DNA from 3 places in the Dietzia sp. WMMA184 genome. Region 2 is predicted to be linked to each of the others. Evidence: riboswitches for the same ligand, from Rfam matches in the RefSeq annotation. Region 2 holds a riboswitch; each other region holds the start of a gene.

Region 1 (10,022 bases), 2.2 Mb from region 2:
CGTCGTGACCGGCGCCGGTCAGGGGGTGGGCCGGGGCATAGCCCTCGCGCTGGCCGAATCCGGAGCCGCGGTGGTGCTGCTCGCGGAACCGATGCCGCTGGACGAGTACTCGGACGCCGCGTTCCGCACGGCAAAGGAGGCGATCCGATCGCTCCCCCGGGCGGCAGCCTGTGAACGGGGTCCTGACGGGATCCGAGCGCTCGCTGTCGCCCCCCATGCCCACAGCCCCGGACTCGACTGGTGGATGCGTCACAACCCGGAGGAGGCCGAGCGGTTCATCGCCCGCATACCCGCCGGGCGGGTGGGCGACCCCGTGGCAGACATCGGCCGGCCCGTGGCGTGGCTGTGCACGGCGGAGGCGTCCTACCTCACCGGCGTGACCATTCCGCTCGACGGCGGTCAGTCCCGGTGGGGTTGATCACCACATCCACATTTCTCCGACAGAAGAGGTCACATCATGCAGTTCTCCGTTCCGGTCGCGTTCAGCCCGATCGACCAACTCCTCGGCCTGGCCCGCGCGGCCGAGGACGCGGGCTTCGCCCGCGTCACGCTTCCCGATTCGCTGTTCCTGCCCCACCGGCAGGACACCGACTACCCGTACACGCCCGACGGGGCGCGGATGTGGGACGAGCACACCCCGTGGGTCGAACCCCTGACCGCGATCGCCGCGATGGGCGTCGCCACCTCGACCATCAGGTTCTGCCCGCAGGTCCTCAAACTCGGACCCCGTCAGCCCCTGCTGCTGGCGCGGCAGTTGTCCACGGTCTCCCACCTGACCGGCGGACGCATCGACCTGGGGGTGGGGATCGGATGGGACCCCAATGAGTTCGCGTGGTGCGGAGTCCCCTACCCGGGGCGTGGCAAGAGGGTCGACGAGATGCTCGAGATCATCCGCCTGGCCGGTGACGGCGGGTGGTTCGAGTACCACGGTGAGCACTTTGACTTCGACCGCCTCACACTGGACCCGCCGCCCGTGGCCCAGGTGCCGTTCTACGTGGGCGGCCACACCGCTCCGGCGCTCCGCCGAGCCGTCCGGATCGGCCAGGGGTGGACCTCGGCGATGATGGGATTCGACGAGATCGCCGCCACCATCACCCGCCTCGGAGAACTGCTCGAGGCCGACGGCCGCTCCCTCGCCGACCGCGGGGACGGCCGGCCGTTCGAGATTCAGGTGGCCTGTACCGACCGGTACGGCAGCCGCGGTTTCGCCCAACTCGAGGACGCGGGCGTCACCGATGTCATCGTCATCCCGTGGCTGATCGAGGGCCACGGATACGACGCCCCGCTGGACGCCAAGCGCGAGTCGATCGCCCGGTTCGGCGAGAAGTACATCAGCGCATGACCGCGACACACATCAATCACACCGCTACGACCCCAAGGAGCCCCACATGCCCGACACCCCGTCCCTGAAGCTCGGTTACAAGGCGTCGGCCGAGCAGTTCGGTCCGCGTGATCTGGTGGAGTTCGCCGTGATGGCGGAGCAGGCGGGGATGGATTCGGCCACGGTGTCGGATCATTTCCAGCCGTGGCGTCACGACGGTGGTCATGCGCCGTTCTCGTTGGCGTGGATGACGGCGGTGGGCGAGCGCACCGAGAGGCTGCAGCTGGGCACCTCGGTGCTCACCCCGACGTTCCGCTACAACCCGGCGGTGCTCGCCCAGGCGTTCGCGACGATGGCGTGCCTGTACCCGGGCCGCATCTTCCTCGGTGTGGGTACGGGTGAGGCGCTCAACGAGATCGCCACCGGGCACCAAGGCGAGTGGCCGGAGTTCAACGAGCGGTTCGCGCGCCTGCGTGAGTCGGTCCGGCTCATGCGCGAGCTGTGGACCGGTGAGACCACCAAATTCGAGGGTGACTACTACTCGACCAAGGACGCGTTCCTCTACGACGTGCCCGAGGGTGGCGTGCCTGTCTACGTCGCCGCGGGTGGTCCGGTTGTGGCCAAGTACGCGGGCCGGGTGGGCGATGGGTTCATCTGCACCTCGGGCAAGGGGATGGAGCTGTACACCGACAAGCTGCTGCCCGCGGTGGAGGAGGGCGCCGGGATCAACGAGCGGGACTCGGCGCGGATCGATCGGATGATCGAGATCAAGATCTCCTACGGCCCGGACCCGGAGGCGGCGTTGGAGAACTGCCGCTTCTGGGCCCCGCTGTCCCTGACCCCGGAGCAGAAGCACTCGGTGGATTCGCCGCGGGAGATGGAGCGCCTGGCCGACGAGCTGCCCATCGAGCAAGTCGCCAAGCGGTGGATCGTCGCCTCGGACCCCGACGACGCGGTCGAGCAGGTCCGCCAGTACGTCGACGCCGGCCTGAACCATCTGGTCTTCCACGCCCCGGGCCACGACCAGAAACGCTTCCTCGACCTGTTCACATCCGACCTCGAACCGCGTCTGCGTCGCCTCGCGTAGGCGCCGCGGGCGGGCCTGTGACGCGCCCGGCCGCCCGGCCGCCCGCCCGGCCGCCCACCCCGCGCTCAGGCCCGGGTGAGCAGCAGCGGAGCCGCCGCGACCCGCGACCAGGGCCCGCCCGCGAAGGTCAGGCCGATCAGGCGCCGGTCGTCGAGCGGCCGGAACTCGTCCCGCACCCAGCGCCACGGCACCGGGCTCGAGGCGCTGTACGAGCAGACGATCACCTGACCGCCGTCGAACCACGAGGATTCCAGCATCACCCGCATCGGCAGGGTCTCCCGTGGCGGGCGGCCCTCGTCGTCGTCGACCAGGTTCACCGCGCCGCCCCCGGGGGCGAAACGCTTGCCCTGCCAGCCCGGCATCCCGCCGAGGGCGATCGCGCGCGGGGCCACCACCTTCAGCGGTGCCGGGCCGACGAACGTGACGAGGTAGTCGCCCGGGGCGGGCAGATCGGTCGGCGGCGTGGCCCGCGAGAACAGGGCGCGCAATCGGCCGAGCGACGTCGGAAGGGTGGCGGTCACGGGGCTCCGATCGTCGGGGGCGTTCGCCGATCCTAGGACGGTTGTCCAGCACGCGGGACAGATCAGGCAGTGTGGCTTCGTGTTCAGCCGGCCGCGGGTGGCCTAGGCTCGCACTCGACACGGGGTGCCGCCCATCCGGGCGGCTGAGAACACACCCGTCGAACCTGAACTGGGTAGTTCCAGCGGAGGAATGTCGTGCGCGTCGCCGGGCGTCGTCGCCTCTCGTGCGGTCATCGTGCGGCGGGCAGGTGGGCATCGCGCTCCCCGTGAGGAACCACCGGGAAGCGAGTGGAATGCGTATCAACGAGCAGGTCGTCCTGGTCACCGGCGGAGCCCGCGGACTCGGCGTGGAGATCATCCGCGCCTTCTCCCGCGAGGGCGCCCTCGTCGTCGTCAACTACCGGCGCAGCGAGGCCGCCGCCGCCGACCTCGTCCGTGAGCTCGGCGAGGACCGCGCCGTCGCACTACGCGCTGACGTGACCGACGACGACGAGGTACGCGCCCTCGTCGACGCGGCCCGCACCCACTTCGGTCGGCCGATCAGCACGGTGGTCAACAACGCCCTGGTCGACTTCCAGTTCAACGGCGACGCCAGGCCGCGGCCGGAGACCCTCACCTGGGAGGACTTCGACTCGCAACTGCGTGGCGCGGTCAAGGGCACCCTCGCCACCACCCAGGCCGCGCTCCCGGGGATGCGGGAAGCCGGTTTCGGGCGGATCGTCACCATCGGCACCAACCTGTTCCAGCACCCGGTGGTGCCGTACCACGACTACACCGCCGCCAAGGCCGCCGCGCTCTCGCTGACCCGCACCCTGGCCACCGACCTCGGGCCGGACGGCATCACGGTCAACATGGTCTCCGGTGGCCTGCTGCGCACCACCGACGCCAGCGCCGCTACACCTGAAGAGGTGTTCGACGTCATCGCCTCCGGGACGCCGCTACGGCGCGCGATCACCCCCGCCGAACTCGCCGACGCGGTGCTGTTCTTCGCCTCCCCGTGGGCACGGGCCGTGACCGGGCAGAACCTCATCCTCGACGGCGGCCTGGTCAAGGGCTGAGTCGGCCGGGCCCGCTCGCGGGGGTTCTGCGTGTCGTGGTGCTGGACTAGGTTCGACGTAGGGCCCGGGTTCGGGTCCCGACGACAGGACCGGGCGCGGCCCGGACGGTGACACGCAGGAGGGATTCCGTATGGGAACGGTGCCCACGGGCCTCGCGCGAACGGCCGAGGGGCGGCGCACAGCCCTCGCCGAGCAGTCCGTCGCCCGCTTCACCCGGCAGCTCTCCGAGTGGGACGCCCAGCGGGCCGCCCTCGTCGCCGACGACCTCGGGACGAACCCGCGGCGCCGTGTGCCCGGGACCTGGCCGGCGGTGGCCGTCGCCGACGCCACCGCGCTCGGGCAGCAGGCGGCGCCGCTGTCCGCCAACGCCCTCGCCGCGGAGTGCTCCACCCTGTGGTGGTCCGGTATCGGCAAGGTGATCGGCGGTGCAGTCTCGGCTGTGGTGCTGTTGTCGTTGCCGATCTCGCTCGTCCTGGCGGCGGTGGGATGAGAAGCAGGATGCCGGGTCTGCGGCCCGGGTGGGCCGGCGTTCGGACCGGAAAGGAGGTGACGTCGTGCCGCTGATCTTCGCCATCGTGGTGGTGGCGCTCATCGCCGGAGCGGTCGTGTGGATCGGCTCCACCGGATGGCTCATCCGCTCCGGGCTCGAGGATCTCGCACGCCGCCGGCGGCTCCTGCGCGGCACCGACCCGCTGCAACTGACCGCCCAGCAGGCGCTCGGCTCCGCCCGCCGGTCGTATGCACTGGCGTTCGAGGCGCTCGGCGCGACCGTCGACGCGTGGTACGACCTGCGGGAGACGCAGGGGATCGGCACCGCCCTCGAGGTGGTCTACCCGGAGATACAGAGCAAGGTCGACCCCGACCCGCGGTTCCGCGCCGTCCTCGAGCAGGCCAACGAGACCACAATGGCGGGACCCGCGCAGCAGCCGGACTCGGTGGCGGACCTGCTCGAGGAGGCCGCCCGCATCGACGCCATGACGCTCGAGATCCGCACCCGGATCCACCGTGCGCGGCCCCCGCGGCGTCGGGGCCCGGGCGCGCTCTTCCGCTGAACCGGCCCCGCCTCGTCCCGACCGCTCGTGAGGGGCCCCATGCGGCGGACCCGTGACAGTTGTCACCGGTGAGGTCGTGACAGGCGATCCTTCCGAACGTCATCGCAGGTAAGCGAGGGTGGAGGCATGGTTACCCACCGCTCTACCCGCCCCCGGGAAGCAGACCGCGTCGGCGCGGTGATCGACACCGACGCGCCCGCGCCCGCCCTCGAATTCCATGACCTGACGCAGACGTTCACGCCGCCGCGCGCCGAGACTGTCCACGCCCTCCGCGGCATCGACCTGCGCATCGAGGCCGGCGAGGTAGTGGCGCTGCTCGGCCCCAACGGTGCCGGAAAGACCACCGCCCTCGACATCGCACTCGGCCTCACCGAACCGACCGGCGGCCGGGCCCGCGCGTTCGGCGCCGCCCCCAGGCAGGCCGTCGCCGACGGGCGGGTCGCCGCCGTCCTCCAGACCGGCGGACTGCTCTCCGACCTCACGGTCGAGGAGACCGTCCGGGCCATCGCGGCCCTGTACCGGGACCCGGTCTCCGTGGGCGAGGTACTCGACCGGGCGGGGATCGCCACGATCGCCCGCCGCAAGGTCTCCCGCTGCTCGGGCGGCGAGCAGCAACGACTCCGCTTCGCCCTGGCGCTGCTGCCGGATCCCGACCTGCTCATCCTCGACGAGCCGACCGCCGCGATGGACGTGGGCACGCGCCGCGAGTTCTGGTCCACCATGCACGCCGAGGCCACGTCCGGGTCGACCGTCTTATTCGCCACCCACCACCTGGAGGAGGCCGAGGCGTTCGCCGACCGCATCGTGCTCATGGCCCGCGGCCGGATCGTGGCCGATGGCCCGGTCGAGGCGATCCGTGCGATGGCCACGGGCACCCGCGTCACCGCGGTCTGGACCCCCGGGCCCGGTGAACCCGCACCCCACGACCTGCCCGGGGTCACCGCGGTGGAACGCACACCCACCCTGGTCATCCTCACCAGCACCGACAGCGACGCCACCGCGGGCGCGCTGCTGCGCGGGACCGCCGCCCGTGACCTCACCATCAGCCCGCGGTCGCTGGACGACGCCTTCGTCGCCCTCACCGCCGCACCCGACACCACAGCCCCCGACACCACCGACCCCGACACGACCGACCCCGACCAGGAGGCCGCCCGATGAACGCCACCTACTGGGCCATCGACCTGCGCCGCACTCTGCGCGACATCACCAACATCTTCTTCATCGCCGGACTGCCGCTCATCATGTACCTGGTGTTCGGCAGCGCCCAGTCCTACCGGGACGAGCCCGTCGCACACGGCAACGTGGGCTCGGTCGTCATGATCTCCATGGCCGTCTACGGCGCCGTCACCGCCACCACCTCGATCAGCGGCGGGGCCGCTCTCGAACGCTTCCAGGGCTGGGGACGTCAACTCGGGTTGACCCCGTGGAGCAGCACCGGCTTCGTGATCACCAAGTCCGCCGTGGCCATGACGGTGGCGGCTGTGCCCGTCCTCTCCGTGGGGCTCGTCGGCGCGCTCACGGGGGCTGAAGCCACGCCGCTCGCGTGGGTGCTGGCCCTGGCCGCGGCGTGGATCGGGTCGGCGGTGTTCGCCGGGTACGGACTGACCGCCGGGATGGCGTTCCGCTCCGAATCCGCGTTGGGCGTGGCCGGTGGGAGCCTGGTCCTGTTCGCCCTGGCCGGCAACCTGTTCATCCCGCTGTCGGGGACCGCGCTGGAGCTCGCCCGGTTCACGCCGCTGTACGGGATCAACGCGCTGGCCCGCTTCCCGCTCACCGGCGGGGTGGTGACCGAGTCCGTGACCGACCCGTTGTGGCTTCCGCTGCTCAATGTGACCGCGTGGGCCCTCATACTGGGGACGACGGCAACAGTTCTGGTGCGTCGCCGTCGGGGCCGGGACTAGAGACGGCAGGGGAGGTCGGGTCGATGACGACGGGCAGCAGAACCACCTGGCGCCGGGTCCGGGACGCCCTCACCAGCCCGAATGTCCTGTTCTCCCTGATCTGGCAGGTCTTTCTGATCTACCCGGTCCTCGCCGTCGTCTATTCCGGCGCGCCCACCGCACCCACGGTGCTGGGCCTGGCCTCCGTCGCCGTCTTTTCCGCCGTCTACCTCGCCGGCTTCGCCTCGCCCGCCGTCACCCGCGACTACCCGCTACACCTGCGCAGGACGGCGCGCCCCACCCGAGATGCGTCGACGCTCGCGGCCCGTGGTGAGTCGCCGCTCGCGGCGGATGAGAACTGGCTCGACCCCCCGGCGGAGCCTCCGGCGCCGCTCGGCCTCGGCTACCTGGCCGGGCTCGTGGTGTGCGCGTTCGGCACCCTGCCCGCCGCGGGGATCAACGGCCCGACCAACTTCCTGCCGTTCATCGCCTGCTTCATCGCCGCCGCCTGGCCGCTCCGACGCAGCGTGCCCGCCGCGGTGGCGCTGATCCTCATCGGGTGTGGCGCGGCGCTGTTCGAGAGCAACGTCGCCATGCTCATCCCGTGTTTCCTGGTGATCCCGGTGGTCCTGTCGATGATCGGCACCCGCATCTCCGTGGGCATCAGCGACCGCGAAGGCCACTACCGGCGCGCGCTGGGGGTGGTGGAGGAGCGCGAGCGGATGGCCCGGGACCTCCACGACGTGCTCGGCCATACCCTCACCGCCCTGACCATCCGCGCACAGCTCGCCCGCGCCCGACTCGACTCCGACCCGGACATCACCCGCGCCGAGTTGGAGAACATCGAGATGCTCACCCGCACCGCTCTGGCGGAGATGCGGCAGACCGTGTCCGGGATGCGCGTCGCCGATCCCGCGCGCGAGCTCGCGGACCTCACCGCATCCCTCCGCGCCGCCGGGATGGACGTGCGCGTGGACGGCACCCCGGATCTCGTTCCCGCGGAGTACGCGGTGCTCGTCGCGTGGACGCTACGGGAAGCGGGCACCAACATCGCCCGACACTCCGGGGCCCGCCGCGTCACCGTCGAGTTCACCGCCGGCGGCGTGCGCGTCACCGACGACGGCCGGGGGATCGGCGCCCGCCGGGAGGCCGGCTCCGGCACTGCGGGCTCCGACACGGCGGGACGGGGGCTCGAGGGGCTCGCGGCGCGGGCCGCCGACGCCGGCGCGCGGTTCGAGGTGTGTGACCGCAGCACCGCCGTGGCCGGGGTCGGGTCGGCTGGACCCGGGGCGGGCGGGCCCGGGTCCGACACACGCGAGACCGGGACCATCGTGGCAGTGGGGTGGGCGCGATGAGCGAGACCGTGTCCGGCTCCGCCCCCGCGGCGGCGCCGATCCGACTCGTCCTGGCCGACGACCAGGCGCTCGTCCGAGGTGGTCTCGCGGCGCTGCTCGCCCTGGAACGGGACATCGACGTGGTCGCCGAGGTGGGCCGCGGGGACGAACTCCTGGCGGCGGTCGAGCGCCTGCGGCCCGACGTCTGCGTGGTGGACATCGAGATGCCCGGCGGGGACGGCATCACCACCACCCGCCGGATCCGCGACGAGCACCCGGGCGTTCGCGTCCTGATCGTCACCACCTTCGGCCGCCCCGGCTACGTCAGCCGCGCGCTCGAGTCGGGGGCCGGCGGCTTCGTGGTCAAGGACACGCCCGCCGGCGAGCTGGCGGACGCGGTGCGGAGGGTGAACGCGGGTGAGACCGTCGTGGACCCGGTGCTCGCCCGCGACTCGATGGTCGCCGGCCCCGACCCCCTCACGCCCAGGGAGAAGGACGTCCTGCGTCACGCGTTGTCCGGGGCCCGCGTCGCCGACATCGCCGCCGAGCTGGTCCTGTCGCAGGGCACCGTGCGCAACCATCTGTCCTCGGCGATCGCCAAGACCCATACGTCCACGCGGGGCGAGGCGGCGCGGGAGGCCCAGGCGCGCGGCTGGCTCTGACGGCCCGGCCCCGGAGGCGCGGGCCCCGGCCCCGGACACGCGAGAGCCGACCGACCCGCGGTGGAGCGGGGTGCGGCCGGCCGCGTCAGATCGTGTCGTGAACGATCAGGGGGTACCGGTGCCCTCGTCGGCGGCGGGGGAGGTGTTGGTGCCGCCGTCGTTGATCTCGAACCGGGTCCACTTGCCGTCCATGTTGACCTCCATGGCGTACCCGAGCGCGTCGTCGGGCACCTCGACCGTCTTGAACCAGTCGTAAGCCTTGGTGTCGTCAGCGAACTCCTTCTCCTCGATCACGTTCTGGTCGGGGTCCACTACGCGGTAACGGGGCATGCGTGCTCCTTCGAATCGATGGAATCCGGTCGTCTCCGCAGTCTGGGTGATCCGGCGCCGTCTCGCATCCGGTCGAGGCCTGTCGACCGCGCGGCCCGGCCGCCTCGCAACGGTCGCCCCGCCACCGCGGGCGGGCACGGCGGGCTGTCACCGCGCGACGGGTGCCGGCGGCGCGGGCGCCGAGGTGGTCTCGGTGTGCCCGGTGCGCAGGTACTCGACCACGGCGTCGTCGACGACGTCGTTGCCCTTGGCGACCTGCCCGTGATCGCCGCCGTCGACGGTGATCATGTGTGCGCCCATCCGGTCCCCCAGCGCGCGGGCGCCGTGCAGCGGGGTCTGGGGGTCCGCCACCGAGTTGATCAGCAGCGGCGGCACCTCGAGCGCGTCACCGCTCACCTCGACGGGCGTGGTGACGGCGGGAGCTCCCGCGCACGCCGCGCCCGAGCTGAACATCAGGCCGGTGGCGTCGAAGATGTCGCCGGTGACGAACTGGGTCCACAGGAAGGCCGGGTAGTCCAGTGGTCGCGGGGCCACGCGGTTCTCGTTGCAGAGGATCGCCGACTGCATGTTCACCGCGATCAGCGCCTCCGCGGGGACGGCCGGCATCTCCGGATCGACCATGCCCAAGGGCGTGCCGTCGCGCAGGGCCGCCGCCAGTATCGGCCAGCCCTGCGACTGTGGCGCGAGGCTCCGGGTCGCGGCGAGCGTGATCGACTGCGACTGCATCGCGCCGGGGTTGAGCAGCTGCCGCGCGAGGCCCTCCAGCTGCGCCCGCGC
Region 2 (10,022 bases):
CGAGGTGCGGCCCACCCGCACCACCTGCACGTCCACCCACACCTCGGGCACGCCCATGGCGATGGTGCGGCGAAAATCGATCTCCATCCACCGCGCCAGCGCGATCGGCACCCGGGAGCCCGGCACCCCGAACTTCTCGCGGAACCACATCAGGCGGGCGTCCTGCGAGAACTCCTGGAACCGCACGTTGTTGACGTGCATGCCCACGAAGTCGGAGATGCGCAACGGGATCCGGACCCGGTGCACGGCCCCCGCCACGGTGGCGGCCCCGGGTGAGGTTCCGGTGGTCGGGGCGTCCGAGCCCTGGGTGGTCGGCGTGGCCATCTGCGGTCAGTCCCTGGTGAGCTTGCGGTGCGTGACCCGGTGCGGGCGGGCCGCGTCGGGGCCGAGACGCTCGACCTTGTTCTTCTCGTAGCCCTCGAAGTTGCCCTCGAACCAGTACCACTGCCCCTCGTCCACGTTGCCCTCCCAGGCGAGGATGTGGGTACAGGTGCGGTCCAGGAACCAGCGGTCGTGCGAGATGACCACGGCGCAGCCCGGGAAGTCCTCGAGTGCGTTCTCCAGGCTGCCCAGCGTCTCGGTGTCGAGGTCGTTGGTGGGCTCATCGAGGAGGATCAGGTTGCCGCCGACCTTGAGCGTCAGCGCCAGGTTGAGGCGGTTGCGCTCACCACCGGACAGGACGCCGGACTTCTTCTGCTGGTCCGGGCCCTTGAAGCCGAAGGCGCTGACGTAGGCACGCGAGGGCATCTCGTTCTGGCCGACCTCGATGTAGTCGTTGCCCTCGGAGACGACCTCCCACACCGACTTCTCCGGGTCGATGTTGGCGCGGTTCTGGTCGACGTAGCTCAGCTTCACCGTGTCGCCCACCTTGACGGTGCCGGAGTCCGGCTCCTCCAGGCCCACGATGGTCTTGAACAGCGTCGTCTTACCGACGCCGTTGGGGCCGATCACGCCGACGATGCCGTTGCGCGGCAGCGTGAACGACAGGTCCTTGATGAGGACCCGGTCGTCGAAGCCCTTGGTCAGCTTGTCGACGTCCACCACCACGTTGCCGAGCCGCGGCGGCGTGGGGATCTGGATCTCCTCGAAGTCGAGCTTGCGGTGCTTCTCCGCCTCCGCGGCCATCTCCTCGTACTTGGCCAGACGGGCCTTGGACTTGGACTGGCGCGCCTTGGCACCGGAGCGCACCCACTCGAGCTCGGCCTTGAGCCGCTTCTGCAGCTTCTGGTCCTTCTTGCCCTGGACCTCGAGGCGCTCGGCCTTCTTCTCCAGGTAGGTGGAGTAGTTGCCCTCGTAGGGGTGCAGCTGACCGCGGTCGACCTCACAGATCCACTGCGCGACGTGGTCGAGGAAGTACCGGTCGTGTGTGACGGCCAGGACGGCGCCGGGGTAGGCGGCCAGGTGCTGCTCCAACCACAGGACGGACTCGGCGTCCAGGTGGTTGGTGGGCTCGTCGAGCAGCAGCAGGTCGGGCTTGCTCAGCAGCAGCTTGCACAGCGCCACCCGACGCGCCTCGCCACCGGACAGGTTCGTCACCGGCGAGTCGCCCGGCGGGCAGCGCAGGGCGTCCATGGCCTGCTCGATCTGGGAGTCCACGTCCCAGGCGTCCACGGCGTCGAGCTGCTCCTGCAGCCGACCCATCTCCTCCATGAGCTCGTCGGTGTAGTCGGTCGCCATCTCCTCGGCGACCTCGTTGTACCGACGCAGCTGCACCATCGTCTCGCCGAGGCCGTCCTCGACGTTCTCCTTGACGGTCTTGGACTGGTCGAGCTCCGGCTCCTGCAGCAGGATGCCGACGGTCGCCTCGGGATCGAGGAACGCCTCGCCGTTGGAGGGCTGGTCGATCCCGGCCATGATCTTGAGGATGGAGGACTTGCCGGCGCCGTTGGGGCCCACGACGCCGATCTTCGCACCGGGGTAGAAGGACATCGTGACGTCGTCGAGGATCACCTTGTCCCCGTGCGCCTTGCGTACCTTCTTCATCGTGTAGATAAACTCGGCCATTCTACCCTCTCACCTGCGCATATAGTTCACTTCACCGCGGGTCGGCCGCGGGCACGACCCCCATGTTACGTGTCCGCCCGCGGCCCCGGCGTCCGCGGCGGACGCCGGCCCCACCCCCGGGAGCATCAGGCGCCGGCCGCCCCCACGAACTCGCCCGCCTCGCTCTGCTCGGACCCCGGCTCATCCGGGTCCAGCGACCCGAGCGCCATGGCGTCGGAGTCCTCGGCCGCTCCCCGCAGGCCGCCCTCGTCGACGCCCGCCCCGTCGACACCCGCCCCGTCGACGCCGGCCCCCTCGACCGGGGCGTCCGTCCTGGCGCGGCGCACGGTGACGTCCATGCGGGACAGGTCGGGCCCCACGGCGCTGACCCGCATCTCCAGGTCGCGCATGATTCGACCGTCGCGTTCGTACTCGTTGGTGAGCAGCCGACCGTGCAGGATCACGCCGTCGCCCTTGCACAGTGCGCCGGACGCCCGTTGCCCGAGGCGTCCCCAGCAGTTGGCCGAGAAGTACAGAGTGCCGCCGGTCTTCCATTCGCCGGTGAGCCGGTCCTGGTAGCGGCTGTTGCTGGCCACCCGGAAGGTGAACACCTGGTCGTCGCCCACTCTCCGGGTGGTGGGGTCGGTGATCACGGTTCCGCGGACGGTCGTGTGGGTCTCGTTCATGGGGTCACTCCTGTCACGTTCGGCCGACCGTGCGTCGGCCTCGTGACTTGCAGCGTGCCCCACCTCGTCGTCGTCACCCCTCGTTCCCACCGCCCGCGGTGGCCGCCCTGTGGAGGGGGGCGGGGGTGTGGAAAACCGGCGCCTGTGACGACGACGAGGTGTTCGGGGTCAGGGCCGGCGGTCGGCGCGGGACATCTCCCGGAGCATCTCGTTGTAGGCCTTGAGCTCGGCATCGTCGTCGCGGTCGGCCTGCCGCTCGCCGCGCCGCGCCTCGCGCATGTCGCTCTGGTACCACTGCCACGCCAGGGCCAACATGACGATCACCAGCGGGATCTCCCCCGCCGCCCACGCGACGCCACCGCCGACCTGCTGGCTCTGCAGCAGATCCGGGATCCACGGCAGGCCGATGCCCGAATACCAGGGCTCGGCCAGCACGGTCTTGGTGTTCATGAGCAGGATGCCGAAGAACGCGTGGAAGGGCAGCGAACTCAGCAGGACCATGAGCTTGTACATCGGCGAGAAGTGCCGCGGCGCGGCGTCCACGCCGATGATCACCCAGTAGAACAGGTAGCCGCTGATGAGGAAGTGCACGTTCATGAACATGTGGCCCAGGTGCTCCGAGGCCAACGTCTGATAGAACCCGCCGAAGTAGATGAGGTAGAAACCGGCCACGAACTGCACCGACGCCACGATCGGGTGGGTGAGGAAGTGCGAGAGCGGGTTGTTGATGAACTCGACCAGCCACTCGCGGGGCCCGGGCGGGTTGCCGCGGCCGGCGGCCGGGAGTGCGCGCAGGGCCAGTGTGAACGGGCCGCCGAGCGCGAGGAGGACCGGCACCAGCATCGAGATGAGCATGTGGCCCACCATGTGGCTGGCGAAGTCGGCCATCATGTACATCCCCATGCCGGAACTGGTGGTGAGGAAGAGGATCACGCAGCCCGCCACCCAGAACGCGGTGCGGCTCAGCGGCCAGGCGTCCCCGCGGCGGCGCAGGCGCACCAGGCCCCAGAGGTACAGGCCGAGCAGGATCACCGCGGCCAGCCCCAAGACCAGGTCGAAGCGCCAGGTGCCGAAGACCGTTCCGAACGCGAAGGGCCCGGGCAACTCGAAGCCCAGTAGCGCCTCCTGCCTCGTGGGCACGTACAGCGGCGCCGGCGGCGGGGTGCGGCCGAGAGAGACCGACAGACCCAGGGTGCCGGCCATGACGACGGCCTCCACCACGATGATCCGCAGCAGCGTGGGCCGGTCGACCGGCGCGTTGGCCCCCGTCGACTCGATCTTGGCGATGATCCGGCGGCGGATCGCCAGACCGAACAGCGCCAACAGGCACAGCGCCAACGCCTTGGACACCACCAACAGTCCGTAGGTGGAGGTGAGAAGGTCACCCGGGTGCAGGCGGACGAGCGCGTTGATCACGCCCGTGAACCCGAGGGCGACGATCGCGACCGTCGCGACCACCGAGTAGCGGCGCAGGGCCAGGGCGACGCGCGAGCCGCCGCGCCACGTGTGGATGATCAGCGCGACGAGCCCACCCACGTAGAACGCGGCGCCGAACAGGTGGATCATCAGCGAGTTGGTGGCCAGGTCGTGCGCGGTGCTGCCGGACGCGTGGCCCGTGGCCGCCACCGGAAGCAGCGACAGCAGGGAGACGGCCAGCCAGATGACCGACCATCGCCAGCTCAGCGTGAGCCGCTGCCCGATCCCGGCGACCAGCGCGATGATCGCCGCCCAGCGCCACGAGGACGCGATGTCGATCTGGTTGATCGCGACCAACCACTGGTCCGGCGGGAGCGACTGGAGGAAGGTGCGCCCGGAGACGTCCGACAGGGTCAGCGGGATGAGCAGTGCCGCGGCGATCGCCCAGGCGATGTTCGCCCACGACGAGATCTGCTGCATGCGGTAACCGTCGACGTCGAGGGTCTTGTCCTTCTGCGGCGGGGTGAAGAACGCCGCGAACAGCGCCGCCCCCACGGCCACGGCGGCGAGGAGCTCGGCGATCGACCGGACCGCCGGGAGGCCGGCCGTGGTGAGCGGACCCGGATCGGGCACGCCCACCAGCTCGAGCGCCACCTCGGCGGACATGGCCGACAGTGGGATCACCACCCCGGCCGCCACCGCCGCCAGGAGCAGTACCAGGGCGACGATGTTGCGGGTTCCGAACCGCCCGGCGGTGGCGGGGGCGGTCTTCGACGACGTCATGACCACCATCGTAGGAACCGCGGCGCCCCCGGGCCGATTCGCCACTGTCGGACCCACCCCCCGGATCGGTTACCATTCTCCCGGCGACGCCCCACGCGCGCGTCGCCAGGCCTCCGTAGCTCAGTGGATAGAGCATCCGGTTTCTACCCGGCTGGTCAGGGGTTCGAATCCTCTCGGGGGCGCACTCACGCCGACACGGGCCGGCAATCCGCTCTCCACTGACGGCGGCCCGCCCGCGCCTCGCTCCAGCCATGGACGCACATCAGATCCCGAGACGTGCCGGTGGTACGTTCGGACTTCGAGCTGATTCGCAAGATCAGCATCGATGACACGGGGTGCCCCTACCGAACGGGGCTGAGATCACACCCGCTGAACCTGAACTCGTTCACACGAGCGGAGGGATGTCAGATGCGCTGGCATGGGCTTTCGTGAGCCGCCCAGGAACCACGGCAGTGGCGTTAAATGGATTGGGACACACCTATCCGGGCGCGCTCCGCCCGGTTCTCGCAGACCTCAACCTGTCCGTTCCGGTAGGCGAGCACATCGCCGTTGTCGGACGCAGCGGATGCGGTAAGTCGACGCTGCTGTCGGTGATCGCCGGCCTCGTCGAACCGACCACCGGGACCGCCGCCGTCCTCGATGACCGCCGGCCCGCACGACGCCTGGAGTCCTGCGCGTTGATGCCCCAGGGCGACAGCCTGTTGCCCTGGCTGTCCCTGCTCGACAACGTCGCGATCAGTCTCCGCAACCAACGAGTGCGCCGGCGCGTGGCCCGATCCGAGGCCCAGCGCATGCTGGACCGTGTGGGACTGGGCGCCTGGTCCGATGCCCGTCCCTCAGCTCTCAGCGCGGGCATGCGCCAGCGCGCCGCTCTCACGCGGGCTCTGCTGGCGCGCAAACCCGTGCTGCTGGCCGACGAGCCGCTCGGTGCGCTCGACGCGATCACCCGTGCGGAGGTCCAGCAGTGGCTCCGCGACACCATCACCCACACCTCGGCCACCCTCGTCATGGTCACGCACGACGTCGATGAGGCGCTGCTCCTCGCCGAACGCGTGGTCCTGCTCGCACGACACGAGCCCGACGCCCCGGCGCGTGTGGTCTCCACCTGGCCGGGATGGTTCGGTGACGACCGCCCCCGCGAGGTCCTCCTCGGCGACGAGGACTTCGCCACAGCTCGCCGGGAAGTGCTCCAGGCCCTGGCCCGGGAATCCCACCTGACCGGAGGCGGCACCGCCCCATGACCGTGCGATTCCTCCGCTCCGCCGGCCCTGCCTGCGTCACGCTCCTGCTGGTCCTCGCCGCGTGGATCACGGTCACCACGCTCGAGCTCGTGCCCGAGTACGTCATTCCCTCACCCCTCGCCGTGCTCGACTCGCTCGTATCCACCTGGCCCGACCGGCTGGGCTCGGCCACATTGCTGACCGCCACGGAGACCGTCGTCGGGGTGGTCCTCGGAGTGGTCGTCGCGGTGACCGTGGTCGTCATCAGCGGATTCGTGCCCGCCGTCGGTCAGGCCATGACCCCCCTGCTGGTCGCCTCCCAGGCCATCCCGGTCATCGTGATAGGCCCACTGTTGACGATCTCCCTCGGCTACGGCATGGCGCCGAAGGTCATCGTGGTGGCCCTGCTGTGCTTCTTCCCGGTCGCCCTCAATCTCCTCTCCGGAATCCGCTCGGTCGACGCCCGGATGATCGACACCCTGCGGAGTCTGCACGCCACCAGGTGGTCGCTCTTCTGGCGGGTGCGTCTGCCCTTCGCCGCGCCTCGCGGCTTCGCCGGGCTGCGCGTCTCGGTCACCTTCGCGCCGGTGGCCGCCGTCTTCGCCGAGTACACCGGCTCCACCAACGGCCTGGGCTACCTCATGCTCCAGGCGATCCCCCGGCTCCAGACCGATTTCGTCTTCGCCCAGGTGGCGGTGCTGACGATCATGTCCAGCGTCCTCCTCGCCAGCGTGACCATGCTCGAACGCCTGATCTGCCCGTGGAACACACCCACCGGGGAAAGGAACCCATCATGACGGACACACGACCCAGCAGGATCCGGCGCCGGACTCTCACGCGCCCCGGCGCCCGCATGCTCGCGATGGTGGCCGCAGCCGCGGTGGCTCTGACCGGCTGCCAGGCATCCTCGGACAACGCCGAGCCAGGCGAGACCGGCGCCGCCCCGGTCAGTGTTCTGCTCGACTGGAGCCCCAATCCCGACCATGTGGCCCTGTACACCGCGCAGCACACCGGCACCTACGCCGACGCCGGCGTGGACGTGACGTTCACGACGCCGTCCAACACGGCCGACGCCGCCCGGGAGGTGTCCCTGGGGCGGGTCGACCTGGCCATCTCCTACGAGCCCGACACGCTCATCGCCCTCGAACAGGGACTCGACGTGATCTCGGTCGCGGCACTGATCCCGACGTCCTTGACCTCCCTGATCGCCAGGACGGAGTCCGGCATCACCTCCGCAGCCGATCTGGAGGGCAAGACCGTGGGGTTGTCGGGGCTGGCCTCCCAGGAACCGACCCTCGACTTCATCGCCCGTGAGGCCGGAATCGATCCTGACTCGATATCCACCCCCAATGTGCAGCAGAGTCTCAACCAGTCGCTGCTCACCGACCAGGTGGACGCGATCTTCGGGGCGTTCCGCAACATCGAAGGCGTGGAACTCGGCGCCCGGGGCGATGTCGAGATCATGCCGGTCACCGAACTCGGGGTGCCCGACTACGCGGAACTGGTGATCATCGCGAACCCGAACCGGCTCGCCGGCGACGCCGACTATGCCGAGCGCGTGGGCGACTTCCTCACCGGAACCGAGGCCGGGCAGCAGGCCGCGTTGGCGGACCGCCGGATTGCCCTCGAGTCCCTCATCCCGGTGACCGAGGGCTCCTACGAGCCCGACATGCTGGAGAAGATGATCGACGCCACCCTGGCGCTTCTACCCGAGGAGGATTTCGGGCGGCAGACAGCCCGGGACTGGGCGGCCTACGCGTCGTGGATGCATGACAACGGACTGCTGGAGACCGAGGTCGACGGCGCCGCCGCCATGACCAACGACTACCTGCCCCTGTCCGGCGGCTAGATGGTCTGGTCACGCAGATCGTGGCCATGACGTCTGCGGCCGCGTTCCGCACCGGGCAGGCGCCGCCCTACCGGTCGGGACGCGTCCGCATGGTCCGGGGCGACGGGCCTGGTGGAACTCACTCCTGCGCCTCCCCGAACCGGGCGCGGTAGGACGACGGTGTCGTCGAGTACTTCCCGTCGAAGTTCTGCCGGAACGTCACCGCGCTGCCGAACCCGCAGTCGCGGGCGATGTCCTCGATCGAGCGGGTCGTGGTCTCGAGCAGCGTCCGCGCGTGGTCGAGCCGACGCGACAGCACCCATCGCCCGGGGCTCGTGCCGGTGGTCGCGCGGAACTTCCGGGCGAAGCTGCGTCTGCTCATGCAGGCGTGTCCGGCGAGGTCGTCCACCGAGAGTGGCCGGTCGAGATTGGCCAGTGCCCAGTCGATCGTCTCCCTGACCTCCCCGTCGTCTCCCCCGTCGGGAACCGGCAGTTCCACGTACTGCGCCTGGTCACCCTCGCGGTGCGGCGCCACCACGATCCGGCGGGCCAGCACGGCGGCCTTCGCGGCACCGAGCCGGGATCGGACGATGTGGACGCACGCGTCGAGCGAGGCGGCCGTCCCCGCGGAGGTGATCACATCCCCGTGGTCGATGTACAGGTCGGACGAGCGGACGTCGACCGCCGGGTACCGCAGGGCGAGCTCCGCCGCACCCTCCCAGTGGGTGACGACGGTACGACCGTCCAGCACTCCGCTCGCGACCACGGGATAGGCACCGAGGCACAACCCCGCCACCAGGCTGCCCCGGGAATGGGCGCCACGCACGATCGATAACAGGCACGGATCCCGGTCGGGGAGTTCCGGAGACCATGAGGGGAAAACCAGTATGTCGGCCTGCTCCGCCGTCGCGGGCCCGTCGAGGTCGCCGAGCACGATCCCCTCGGCGGTGTTGACGTCTCCGCCGTCTGTGCTCCAGGTGTCGACCTGCCACCCGTCCGCGAGTCCGAGCCGGGTCACCTCGCCGAAGACGAGGAGGGGCGCCGCGAGGTGGAACATCGTGATGCCCGACGCCTGGGTCGAGTCCGTCTCGTCGGGGGCCGAGCTAACCGGCAGCGATCTGGGCAGTTCCGCCATGCAGGGCCGCGCCGAGCACTGACCGCGGGACGTCGCGAAGGGCCCGGCCGACCGAGGCACTCGCCCCGGCCGGCCGGACAGCCACTGCGTGGCCCCGCGATCAGCCCGCGGCCTCCCGCAGCCGCGCCAGCAGCGGCTCGGCCGCCTCCTCAAGGAACCGGTCGAGGGTGGAGTCGCCGATCTGGATCAGCGCGATGTCGGTGTACCCGGCCTCCCAGTAGGGCCGCACCTTCTCGACGATCGCGTCGAGGTCGGGCCCGCACGCCAGCTGCTCCCCCACGTCCTCGGGGCGGATGAACTGGGTGGCGGCGGCGAACCCGGCCGTGGTCGGCAGGTCGGAGTTCATGGCCCACCCGCCGGCGAACCACCGGAACTGGTCGTGGGCGCGCTCGACAGCGGCGGACTCCGAGTCGGGGTCCCAGCTGATGGGGATCTGCGCGATCGCGCGGGCACCGTCGCCGATCCGGGTCTGGCCCTCGAGGCCGTTCCACTTCTCGATGTAGCTGCTCTCGGGCTCGGTGGCGATGAGGTGGTCGCCCAGCGGTCCGAGGTGCGCGAGGGCCTTCTCGCCGCCGGCGGCCACGCCGATCGGCACGCGCTTGTCGGGTAGATCCCACAGTCGGGCGGAGTCCACGCGGAAGTGCTCGCCCGAGTAGGTGACGAGGCCGCCGTCGAACAGTTCTCGGATGATCTCCAGCGCCTCGACGGTCATCTCGTGGCGCTCGTCGACCGACGGCCAGCGCTGCCCGACGACGTGCTCGTTGAGGTTCTCCCCCGCGCCGATGCCGAGCATGAACCGGCCGTCGGACATGATCTGCATCGTCGCGGCCTTCTGCGCCACCACGGCCGGGTGGTAGCGCAGGATCGGGCAGGTGACGTAGGTGCACAGGTCGACCCGTTCGGTGACGTGCGCGACCGCCCCGAGCACGCTCCACACGTACGGCGCGTGCCCCTGCGATCTGAGCCAGGGG
Region 3 (10,022 bases), 1.9 Mb from region 2:
GCGGTCGAGATCCTGGGTGACGATCACGATCACCCCTGGCGCCTCGTCCGCGAGATCCGCCGGCCGCGGCTTGGCGGTGATGCCCAACTGGGAGGCGATCGCCTGTGCAGCCTGCTGTTCGCCGGGGCCGGAGCCGTAGAAGGCGGTCGACTCCGCCACGACGCCGCGGTTGGACGGCATGTTGGCCACCTCACCCACGGCGTACCCGTTCTCGCGCAGCGTCTCACCGGTGCGGCCGGCCAGCCCGGTCACGGTGCTGTTGTTGAAGATCTGCACGGGCACGGACGTCACGTCCGGCACCGCTCCGCCGGGGACCTGCCCGGCGGGCTGGCCCGGGGCGGGCGCCGCGGGGTCGCCCGACTGCGGGTCCTGCCCGTCGGCTCCTCCGCCGGGCGCACCGTCCGCGCCGCCGGCACCGTCCTGACCGGCCCCGGCGTCGCCCGGGGCAGTGGCAGCGCCGGCGCCGTCGGTTCCGGTCTGACCATCGGCACCCTGTCCGGCCGAGGCGTCCTGCTCGACCTGGGAGGTGGTGTCGTCGGCGGTGGGCGTCGCCTCGTCCTCGTCACCGCCGAACAGCTGGACCAGTCCGACGCCGACCGCCAGCACGACCGCGGCCAGCAGCACCATCGCGATGGCGCGGTACGGCGGGCCGGTCGGCTCGTCCATGGCCGGGCCGTCGCCCGGCGTGTAGGGGTCGTCGGCGCCGTGCGGGCCGCCGTATTCGGGATCGCCGTACTCGGCATCGCCGGGCTGCGGGCTGTCGTACTGCGGGTTTCCGGACTGGGAGCTCACGCCGCCGAGTCTAGGTCAGTCGAGCCGCATTCCCAGGTTGCGCGCCGCGCGTGCCTTCTGTCGGCTGGAACGCATCCGGCGCAGCCGCTTGACGAGGAGCGGGTCCGCGGCCAGGGCCTCGGGGCGGTCGATGAGGTCGTTGAGGATCTGGAAGTAGCGCGTGCCCGACATGTCGAACTGCTGCCGGATCGCCTCCTCCTTGGAGCCGGCGAACTTCCACCACTGCCGCTCGAACTCGAGCATGGCCCGGTCTCGGTCGGACAGGACGGGATCGGCGGCGTGGAGCTCGGCCGTCCCCTGCTCGCGGTCCTTCTCGCGCTGCACCTCGCGTGCCGCGGTGGCTGAGCGACCCATGTGCCTGCCTCCTGACCGTGATGACCTCTGTTGACCACTGATGACCACTACCCGGATCACCGTGCGGATGGAATACCGTGCGAGTGGAACGCTGTGCGGGTGAAATACACCCTTGTGATTCCACCGTAGTGAACCACACGCCTCCGACACATCGCCATGTCCGGCGCTCTAGAATCGACCACCATGGCCGTCCGTCCCATCGTCATCCTCGGCGATCCCGCGCTCCACGCCCCCACCGAGCCCGTCACCGAGTCCCCCGAGGAACTCGCCGGGCTGGTGCAGGATCTCTACGACACGATGGACGCCGCGAACGGGGTGGGCCTGGCCGCCAACCAGATCGGCGTGCGCAAGCGCCTGTTCGTCTACGACTGCCCGGACCTGGACACCGAGGACGGCGAGGGCGTGACCCGCGAGGAGGTCGAGGCGCGCGGGGGCTGGCTCAACCGCCGCGGGTGCATCGTCAACCCGGTGCTCGAGACCTCCGAGATCCCCGAGACGATGCCGGATCCGGAGGACGACCTCGAGGGCTGCCTGTCCGTCCCCGCGGTGAACTTCCCGCGCGGACGGGCCTGGTGGGCGCGTGTGACGGGCACCGACGAGAACGGCGAACCCGTGTCGGTGGAGGGGTACGGACTGTTCGCCCGCTGCCTGCAGCACGAGGTGGGTCACCTCGACGGTTTCCTCTACACCGACGGTCTCATCGGCCGGAACCGCAAGGCCGCCAAGCGCCACATCCGCGACGCCGGCTGGGGAGTGCCCGGCCTGAGCTGGGACCCGGCCACGGATCCGGACCCGTTCGCCGACGAGGAGGACGACTACGACGACGACGAGGTCGTCCCCGACCATGACTGAGCGGGACCGGGACCTGTCGGAACGGTCCCGGTGGAACGCCGGCCGCCGGGTGGCGGTGGGCGATCGCGTGGTGGTGCGTCGTCATCTGGAGGCGGGCCAGACCTCGCACCTGTACACCGACGTCATCGGTCGCGTGGTCGAACTCGAGCCGGAACTGGTCGTGGCCCGGGAGTCCGGTGAGCAGGTGCGGATCCCCGACGCCGACATCGCCGTACTCAAGGTGGTTCCGCCGCGGCCGGTGCGGGCCCGCGCCATCCGGGCGCGCGAGTACGCCGGCGCCCTGGCGTGGCCCGGCCGGGAGTACGAGATCGTCGACGGCTGGTTCTGCCGCGCCGGCGACGACTGGTCCTACCGCGGGAACTCCGCGGTGCCCGTCCTGCCGTGGGCCAACTGTGAGGACCTCGACGGGGTGCGCGACTGGTACGCCGCCCGCGGCCTGCCGCTGCGCCTGGTGGACGTGGACCGGCTGGTGAAATCCGAGCGAATGAAACTCGACGGCGCCCCGGTGGACGCCTCGCGGATCCATGCCGACCGCGACCTCCTGCTGTGCACCGCCGACAGCCGCGACCTGCTCGCGGTGGTCGACGAGGCGTTCCCCGCCCCCACCCGGCCGGCGGTCACCCTGGCCGAGCGCCCCGACGACGACTGGCTGGCGCTCTACCACGCCACCGCCGACCTCGACCCCGAGCGAGTCCGGCCCGCGATGCTCGCCACCGCGGGGCTCGTCGCCTCCGGGCCCGACGCCGGTTCCCCCGGCCCCGGCGGCCACGCGGTGTTCGCCCGACTCGAGGAGGACGGGGAGCTGGCCGCGATCGCCCGGGGCGCCGTCACGACCGGTCCCGACGGCGAAGCGCGGATCGCGGTCTCGTGCGTGGAGACCGCGGACGCCCACCGCCGCCGCGGCCTGGCCGAGGTGGTCACCGGCTCGCTCGTGGAGTGGGGACTGGGCCTCGGCGCGCAGGAATGTCACCTGCACGTGTTCGCGGACAACTCCGCCGGGCGCGGCCTGTGGGCCAAGCTCGGACTGCAGCCGCACCATTCGCTGCGCCACCTCGTCGTCGTCGACTGACACCGGCTCCGCTCCCACGGTGACACCGCCGCGCCGAGGGCAATACACTCGGGCGCATGCGTCTGGCCACCTGGAATGTGAACTCGATCCGCGCCCGGAGAGACCGCGTGCTCGCGTGGCTCGAACGGTCCGACGTCGACGTCCTGGCGATGCAGGAGACCAAGTGCAAGGACGAGCAGTTCCCCACCGAGGCCTTCCGGGAGGCCGGTTACGAGATCGCCCATCACGGGCTGAGCCAGTGGAACGGCGTCGCCGTGGCCTCCCGGGTGGGGCTCGAGGACGTGCGCCTGGGCTTCGACGGGATGCCGGGCTTCCACAAGGACCCCGAGGTCTCGCAGGACCCCGAGGCCCGCGCCATCTCGGCGGTCTGCGACGGCGTCCGCGTGTACAGCCTCTACGTCCCCAACGGCCGTGAGCTGGGCGATCCGCACTACACCTACAAGCTGGAGTGGTTGGCCCGCCTGCGCGACCACGCGTCCGCCGAACTGGCCGCCGACTCCGACGCCCAGATCGCCCTGGTGGGTGACTGGAACGTCGCGCCGCTCGACGAGGACGTGTGGGACATGGAGGTCTTCGACGGCAAGACCCACGTCTCCGGCCCCGAACGGTTGGCGTTTGCGGCGTTCGACGGCGCCGGGTTCCGCGAGGTCACCCGCGAGCACACGCCCGGACCCGGCGTCTACACCTACTGGGACTACACCGGGCTCAGCTTTCCCAAGCGCAAGGGCATGCGCATCGACTTCCAACTGCACTCCCCCGCGCTGGCCGCGCGGGTGAGCGGGGCGTTCATCGACCGCGAGGAACGCAAGGGAAAGGGCGCCTCGGACCACGCGCCCGTCGTCGTGGAGCTCGACTGAGCCATGTCCACGTTCCAGCTACGCCATTACATCGACCGGCTCCGCGCCGAGGGTTTCACGGTCCGCGACGACCACGGTGAGGACCCGGACCTCATCGACATCAACGGCCGGGCCGTCGACACCTGGCGGGAGAACTACCCGTACGACGAGCGGATGGACCGCAACCAGTACGAGGTCGAGAAGTACCTGCTGCAGATCGAACTGCTGAAGTTCCAGAACTGGCAGGCCGAATCAGGGCACCGGCAGGTGATCGTGTTCGAGGGCCGCGACGCCGCCGGCAAGGGCGGGACCATCAAGCGGTTCACCGAGTACATCAACGTCCGGCAGGCCCGGGTCGTCGCGCTGGTCAAGCCGACCGAGACCGAGATGTACCAGTGGTACTTCCAGCGGTACGTGGCCCATCTGCCCAGCCGCGGCGAGCTCGTGCTGTTCGACCGCTCCTGGTACAACCGCGCCGGCGTGGAGCGGGTGATGGGCTTCTGCACCGATTCCCAGTACGAGACGTTCATGGAGCAGGCGCCCATGTTCGAGAAGATGCTGGTCGAGTCCGGGGTCGGTCTGACCAAGTTCTGGTTCTCGGTCACCCGCGAGGAGCAGAAGACCCGGTTCGCGATCCGGCAACTCGACCCGGTGCGGCGCTGGAAACTCTCGCCCATGGACCTGGAGTCGCTCGACAAGTGGGACAAGTACACGGACGCCAAGGTGGAGATGTTCCGGCGCACGGACACCGACCACGCGCCGTGGATCACCATCAAGTCCAACGACAAGAAGCGGGCCCGCATCAACGCGATGCGCTACTTCCTGAACCAGTTCGACTACCCGGACAAGGACCCCCAGGTGGTGTTCGACCCGGACCCGAAGATCGTCCGCCGCGGCAAGGACGCCGTCGGAGACTAGCGGAGGGAGCGCCAGCGAGCGGAGCGATGTCCCCGCGCACAGAACCCGTCGGGGACTGACTGACCGGGCCTGATGGGAGGCCCCGGGAATGTCTCGGCGGCGGCGGGCCTTGCACTGGGTATGAGCCATACCAACGACCCCGCCGTCATCAAGCGCCTGCTCACCGAGAAGGGCCGCTGGGCCGTCGCCGGCCTGTCCACCAACTCCGCGCGCACCGCGTACGGGATCGCCGCCTACGTCCGCGACCTGGGACATGAGATCGTACCGGTCCATCCCAAGGCCGAGACCGTGCACGGTCAGCAGGGCTACCCGGATCTCGCGTCCGTTCCCGGCGAGGTCGATGTGGTCGACGTGTTCGTCAACTCGCAGCTCGCGGGCGGCGTGGTGGACGATGCGATCGCCAAGGGAGCCAAGGCGGTCTGGTTGCAGCTGGGCGTGGTCGACGAGGCCGCGGCGCAGCGGGCGAAGGATGCCGGGCTGGACGTGGTGATGGACGCCTGCCCTGCGATCGAAGCCCCTCGTCTGGGCCTGGCCTGAACCGCGGACCCGGCCCGGTCTAGAAGCCGCTCGAGGCCAGTCCCACCATCGCGAAGATGAAGATGAAGTACAGCACGATGAGGACTGCCACGATCGCCAGCGAGATCATGCCGAGCTTCTTGGCGGTCGCACTGGCGGCCTCGGCTTCGGCGTGGCGACCGGCGGCCCACAGCGGGTAGACGTCCAGCGCGCGGGTCATCGCGACGAACGACAGCGGCCAGAAGAAGAGAATCGACGCGACCGCCCAGCCGACGTTCGACGGCGGGCCGGGGCGAATTGCCGAGGTGGTCCCGTATCCGCCCGCCCCGCCGAAGGACGGGGTCTGCGCGCCGTAACCGGTCGGGGTCTGCGCGCTGTAGTCGGTCTGCTCGTACGAGCCCTGGCCGTACGGGCTCTGTCCGTATGTGCCCTGTCCGTACGGGCTCTGTCCGTATGTGCCCTGGCCGTACGGGTTCTGGCCGTAGGAGCCCCGACTCGCATCGTCGCCACCGGTCGAGTCGCCGTCGGCAGTATTCCCCTGGGGCGGGTAGGTCATGGGAGTCCTCCGGGTAGCTGGTCGTCTGGGGTCAGATTACGTCCCGCTCCTCCGGCCGCTCCTCAGCCGCTCGCGGGGCGACTGACACCGGTCACCGCAGGCGGTCGACGGTCACCGCCCGGCGTCGGTCACGGCTGGGCGACCAGGAGCTGATACTCCGGGAAGCGAACGAGGAACCGCCGCACATAGCTGCACACCGGCCGGATCTTGAGCTCATCGAGCCGCATGCGGGTGAGGACCAGGCTGACCAGCAGGCGGGCGATCCCCTGCTGGCCGTACCGCTCCTCGATCACGGTGTGGAGCAGGATGTAGACGTCGCCGTCCTTCTCGTAACCAACGAGACCCATGAAGGTCTCGCTGTCCCACAGTTCGAAGCGGTCTCTATCGGTGTTGTGGACCAGCTTGAGCGACGTTACAGCGGACATCAGAACTCCTTCTGCAGGGCGTGTTCCACCCGCGATGCTACTCGTCGGGTTACGCTCGCCCCTGCACAATCACATACTCATCCACACGGGAGTCCGCTTCGATGCGCGGGCTGAGAGGACGACCAGCCGGGTCGTCGACCGTAGAACCTGTCCGGATCATGCCGGCGTAGGGAGATCAGGAAACACCATGGGCACAGCTCTATTCACCGACGGCACCGACGGCACCGACGGCACCCCGATCGACGCCGTGACGTGCGGCCCCATCCATTCCAGCAGTAAGGCTCATCTCGAGGTGCCCGGTGAGTCCGGTGACGGCCAGCGCGTGCCCGTGCGCCGGATCGCGCTCACCGACGGCACGACGTTCGACGTCTACGACACCTCCGGCCCGTATACCGCCTACGCGAGTGCGGCCGACTGCCATGACCTCGCCCCAGGCCTGCCGCCCACCCGCCGTGAGTGGTCCCACCCCGGGGCCGTCCCCGCCTCGCCGAACAACCCCACCCTCGTCCGGACGCAGTTGGCCTGGGCGCGGGCGGGGCTGACGACCCCCGAGATGCGGTTCATCGCCGTGCGGGAGGGGATCGACGTCGAGGTGGTGCGTTCGGAGGTCGCCGCCGGGCGGGCGGTCATCCCGGCCAACCACCTCCATCCGGAGAGCGAACCGATGATCATCGGCAAGCGCTTCCTCACGAAGATCAACGCCAACATCGGCAATTCGGCGGTCACCAGTTCGATCGCCGAGGAGGTCGAGAAGATGGTGTGGGCTGCCCGCTGGGGCGCGGACACCATCATGGACCTGTCTACCGGCCGGGACATCCACGAGACGCGCGAGTGGATCCTGCGCAACTCCCCCGTCCCCGTGGGCACCGTGCCCATCTACCAGGCACTGGAGAAGGTGGGCGGCGACCCGACCCGTCTGACCTGGGAGTTGTACCGCGACACCGTCATCGAACAGTGCGAACAGGGCGTGGACTACATGACCGTCCATGCCGGCGTGCTGCTGCGCTACGTCCCGCTGGCGGCCAAGCGGGTCACCGGCATCGTGTCGCGTGGCGGTTCGATCATGGCGGCGTGGTGCCTGGCGCACCACCGCGAGTCGTTCCTCTACACCCACTTCGAGGAACTCTGCGAGATCCTCGCCCGCCACGACGTGACGTTCTCCCTCGGCGACGGCCTGCGCCCGGGGTCGATCGCCGACGCCAACGACGAGGCTCAGTTCGCCGAACTGCGCACGCTCGGGGAGCTCACCGGGATCGCCAAGAGCCACGGCGTGCAGGTGATGATCGAGGGACCCGGTCACGTGCCGATGGACAAGATCGTGGAGAACGTGCGCCTCGAGGAGGAGTGGTGCGAGGAGGCCCCCTTCTACACGCTGGGCCCCCTCGCGACGGACATCGCGCCGGGCTACGACCACATCACGTCCGCGATCGGTGCAGCCCGCATCGCCGAGGCCGGCACGGCGATGCTGTGCTACGTCACCCCCAAGGAGCACCTGGGCCTGCCCGACCGGGACGACGTCAAGACCGGAGTGATCACCTACAAGATCGCCGCGCACTCGGCCGATCTGGCGAAGGGTCACCCGGGCGCGCAGGCCCGCGATGACGCGCTGAGTACCGCCCGGTTCGAGTTCCGCTGGCGGGACCAGTTCGCCCTGGCCCTCGACCCGGACACCGCGCTGGCGTACCACGACGCGACGCTGCCCGCGGAGCCGGCGAAGACCGCGCACTTCTGCTCGATGTGCGGTCCGAAGTTCTGCTCGATGCGCATCTCCCAGGACATCCGCGACTACGCCGCGGAGCACGGGATGGAGACGGTGGAGGCGATCGAGGCGGGGATGGCGGAGAAGTCGGCCGAATTCTCCGAACTCGGTGGCCGCGTCTACCTGCCGATCACCGGTCGATAACCGCTCCGGCCAGGCGAGTCGACCGGCAGGTCGCACCGGTGGAGCGACGGGTCGACCTCGTCGTCGTCACCGACAGCGCCGCCACCCACCAGTCCCTCGACGGGGCGAGCCCCGGTGCGACGTCGGATCGGGAGCCCGGACTCAGGCGTCCCGGCGCAGCGTCATCAGCACCCCGACGACCCACAGGGCCACGCACACGGCCGCGAACCAGGCGAACGCCGGCCACTCGCCCCACGTGATGTACCCGCGGACGCTCTCTCCCTGGGTCCAGAAGTCACCGTTGGCGAACGGCATCCAGGCGGCGATGTCCTCGCCGACCCGCGGGATCAACGAGACCATGCCCTCGAGGGCCAGTATCCACACGAGGAACAGGGAGATCGTGCCGGCGGCGTTGCGCATGATGTACGCCAGGCCCGTGACCGCGATCGTCCCCAGTGCGGCGTAGACGGGGAAGCGCCACAGGTAGGTCAGCCCGTCTCCGGAGAACGGGGTCCAGCCCTCGTTGCCGGAGAGCGCCCCGGCCACGAGGAGCGCCAGGACCACCGCGACGGCCGTGACCACCATCGAGAGCACCGTGAACAGGGCGGTCTTGGCCACGATGGCAGGCCAGCGCGACGGCGTCGTCAGGAACGTGGCCTTGATGGTGTGATACCGGTACTCGCCGGTCACGCCGACGATCGCGGCGATCCACGCCAGCAGGACGGTGAACGCACTGACGCCGAGGATCGCGAACAGCGGGTCGCTGCCGCCGCCGGGCGCACCGGCCATCGGGTCCCCTGTGGCGGGCTGCTCGAACTGGCCGATGACCACTGCGAGTACCACCGCCAGGCCGATGCCGATCGCGTACAGCCAGTAGGCGCTCTTGGTGGTGGTGACCTTGATCCACTCGGACTTCAGCTGATTCATCGGGTGGACTCCTGACCGTGGTACTCGACGTCCTGGTCGGTGAGGGCCATGAAGGCCTCCTCCAGCGACGCCCGCTTCTCGTGCAGTTCGTGGACGGTGATCCCCAGGCTGGCGGCGACATCGCCGACCTGCGGCGCGCGGAGATTCTGAATAAGGAAGACACCCTGTTCCGCGTCGAACGTGGCCTCGATGCCCTCATCGCGCGCGGCGGCGGTGAACTCGTCGACGTGCGGGGTGCGCAACACCACCGAGGACGTGGCGGCGTCCAGGAACTCCTCGACGGAGGTCTGCGCGCGCAGCTTGCCGCGGCCGATCACGACGAGGTCCTGGGCGGTCTGCGCCATCTCCGACAGCAGGTGCGAGGAGACGAGCACGGTGCGGCCCTCGGCGGCGCGTGCGTGCATGAAACGGCGGATCCACAGGATGCCCTCGGGGTCGAGACCGTTGACGGGCTCGTCGAACAGCAGGACCTCGGGGTCGCCGAGCATGGCGGTGGCCAGACCGAGTCGCTGGCGCATGCCGAGCGAGTAGCCCCCGACCTTGCGGCCGGCGACGTCGGTGAGGCCGACCAGGCCGAGCACCTCGTCGACGCGGCCCGGGGCCACCCCGCCCGCCGCGGCGACCATCCTCAGGTGCGCGCCAGCGGAACGGTTGGCGTGGGTCCAGGACGCGTCGAGCAGACAGCCCACCTTGTGGGCGGGGCGATCCAACTCGCGGTACGGGGTGCCGTTGATCAGTGCCTGCCCGGACGTGGGGGTGTCGAGACCGACCATCATCCGCATCGTCGTGGACTTCCCGGCGCCGTTCGGGCCGAGGAATCCGGTGACGACGCCGGGACGGACCTCGAAGCTGAGGTCGTCCACGGCGGTGGAGGCGCCGAAGCGCTTGGTGAGAT

The links. A riboswitch is a leader RNA that binds a small molecule or an ion and turns the genes downstream of it on or off. The one in region 2 is predicted to bind thiamine pyrophosphate.
Region 1: it holds a riboswitch for thiamine pyrophosphate, as region 2 does, so the genes downstream of both, CK206_RS15565 (3-oxoacyl-ACP reductase) here and CK206_RS05460 (ABC transporter ATP-binding protein) in region 2, are expected to answer to the same signal.
Region 3: it holds a riboswitch for thiamine pyrophosphate, as region 2 does, so the genes downstream of both, thiC (phosphomethylpyrimidine synthase ThiC) here and CK206_RS05460 (ABC transporter ATP-binding protein) in region 2, are expected to answer to the same signal.

The regions. Positions count from the first base shown of each region.
Region 1 covers NZ_NXEI01000001.1:3,371,472-3,381,493, forward strand. Annotated here, with positions in the region: gene CK206_RS15545 (SDR family NAD(P)-dependent oxidoreductase) at 1-418, shown strand, start outside; gene CK206_RS15550 (TIGR03619 family F420-dependent LLM class oxidoreductase) at 458-1,342, shown strand; gene fgd (glucose-6-phosphate dehydrogenase (coenzyme-F420)) at 1,389-2,408, shown strand; gene CK206_RS15560 (hypothetical protein) at 2,474-2,929, opposite strand; TPP riboswitch at 3,040-3,137, shown strand; gene CK206_RS15565 (3-oxoacyl-ACP reductase) at 3,223-3,987, shown strand; gene CK206_RS15570 (hypothetical protein) at 4,118-4,477, shown strand; gene CK206_RS15575 (hypothetical protein) at 4,542-5,039, shown strand; gene CK206_RS15580 (ABC transporter ATP-binding protein) at 5,166-6,197, shown strand; gene CK206_RS15585 (ABC transporter) at 6,194-6,940, shown strand; gene CK206_RS15590 (sensor histidine kinase) at 6,964-8,274, shown strand; gene CK206_RS15595 (response regulator transcription factor) at 8,271-8,915, shown strand; gene CK206_RS15600 (hypothetical protein) at 9,021-9,245, opposite strand; gene CK206_RS15605 (alpha/beta hydrolase) at 9,393-10,022, opposite strand, start outside.
Region 2 covers NZ_NXEI01000001.1:1,179,498-1,189,519, forward strand. Annotated here, with positions in the region: gene CK206_RS05435 (thioesterase family protein) at 1-324, opposite strand, end outside; gene ettA (energy-dependent translational throttle protein EttA) at 331-2,004, opposite strand; gene CK206_RS05445 (single-stranded DNA-binding protein) at 2,130-2,669, opposite strand; gene CK206_RS05450 (cytochrome c oxidase assembly protein) at 2,838-4,868, opposite strand; tRNA gene CK206_RS05455 (tRNA-Arg) at 4,978-5,050, shown strand; TPP riboswitch at 5,190-5,287, shown strand; gene CK206_RS05460 (ABC transporter ATP-binding protein) at 5,336-6,109, shown strand; gene CK206_RS05465 (ABC transporter permease) at 6,106-6,885, shown strand; gene CK206_RS05470 (ABC transporter substrate-binding protein) at 6,882-7,937, shown strand; gene CK206_RS05475 (GlxA family transcriptional regulator) at 8,056-8,973, opposite strand; gene CK206_RS05480 (TIGR03557 family F420-dependent LLM class oxidoreductase) at 9,152-10,022, opposite strand, start outside.
Region 3 covers NZ_NXEI01000001.1:3,032,184-3,042,205, reverse strand. Annotated here, with positions in the region: gene CK206_RS14005 (LytR C-terminal domain-containing protein) at 1-792, opposite strand, end outside; gene CK206_RS14000 (DUF3263 domain-containing protein) at 808-1,146, opposite strand; gene CK206_RS13995 (peptide deformylase) at 1,330-1,998, shown strand; gene CK206_RS13990 (GNAT family N-acetyltransferase) at 1,991-3,067, shown strand; gene CK206_RS13985 (exodeoxyribonuclease III) at 3,124-3,924, shown strand; gene ppk2 (polyphosphate kinase 2) at 3,928-4,821, shown strand; gene CK206_RS13975 (CoA-binding protein) at 4,942-5,358, shown strand; gene CK206_RS13970 (CD225/dispanin family protein) at 5,378-5,893, opposite strand; gene CK206_RS13965 (GNAT family N-acetyltransferase) at 6,022-6,318, opposite strand; TPP riboswitch at 6,394-6,508, shown strand; gene thiC (phosphomethylpyrimidine synthase ThiC) at 6,506-8,221, shown strand; gene CK206_RS13955 (ABC transporter permease) at 8,363-9,127, opposite strand; gene CK206_RS13950 (ABC transporter ATP-binding protein) at 9,124-10,022, opposite strand, start outside.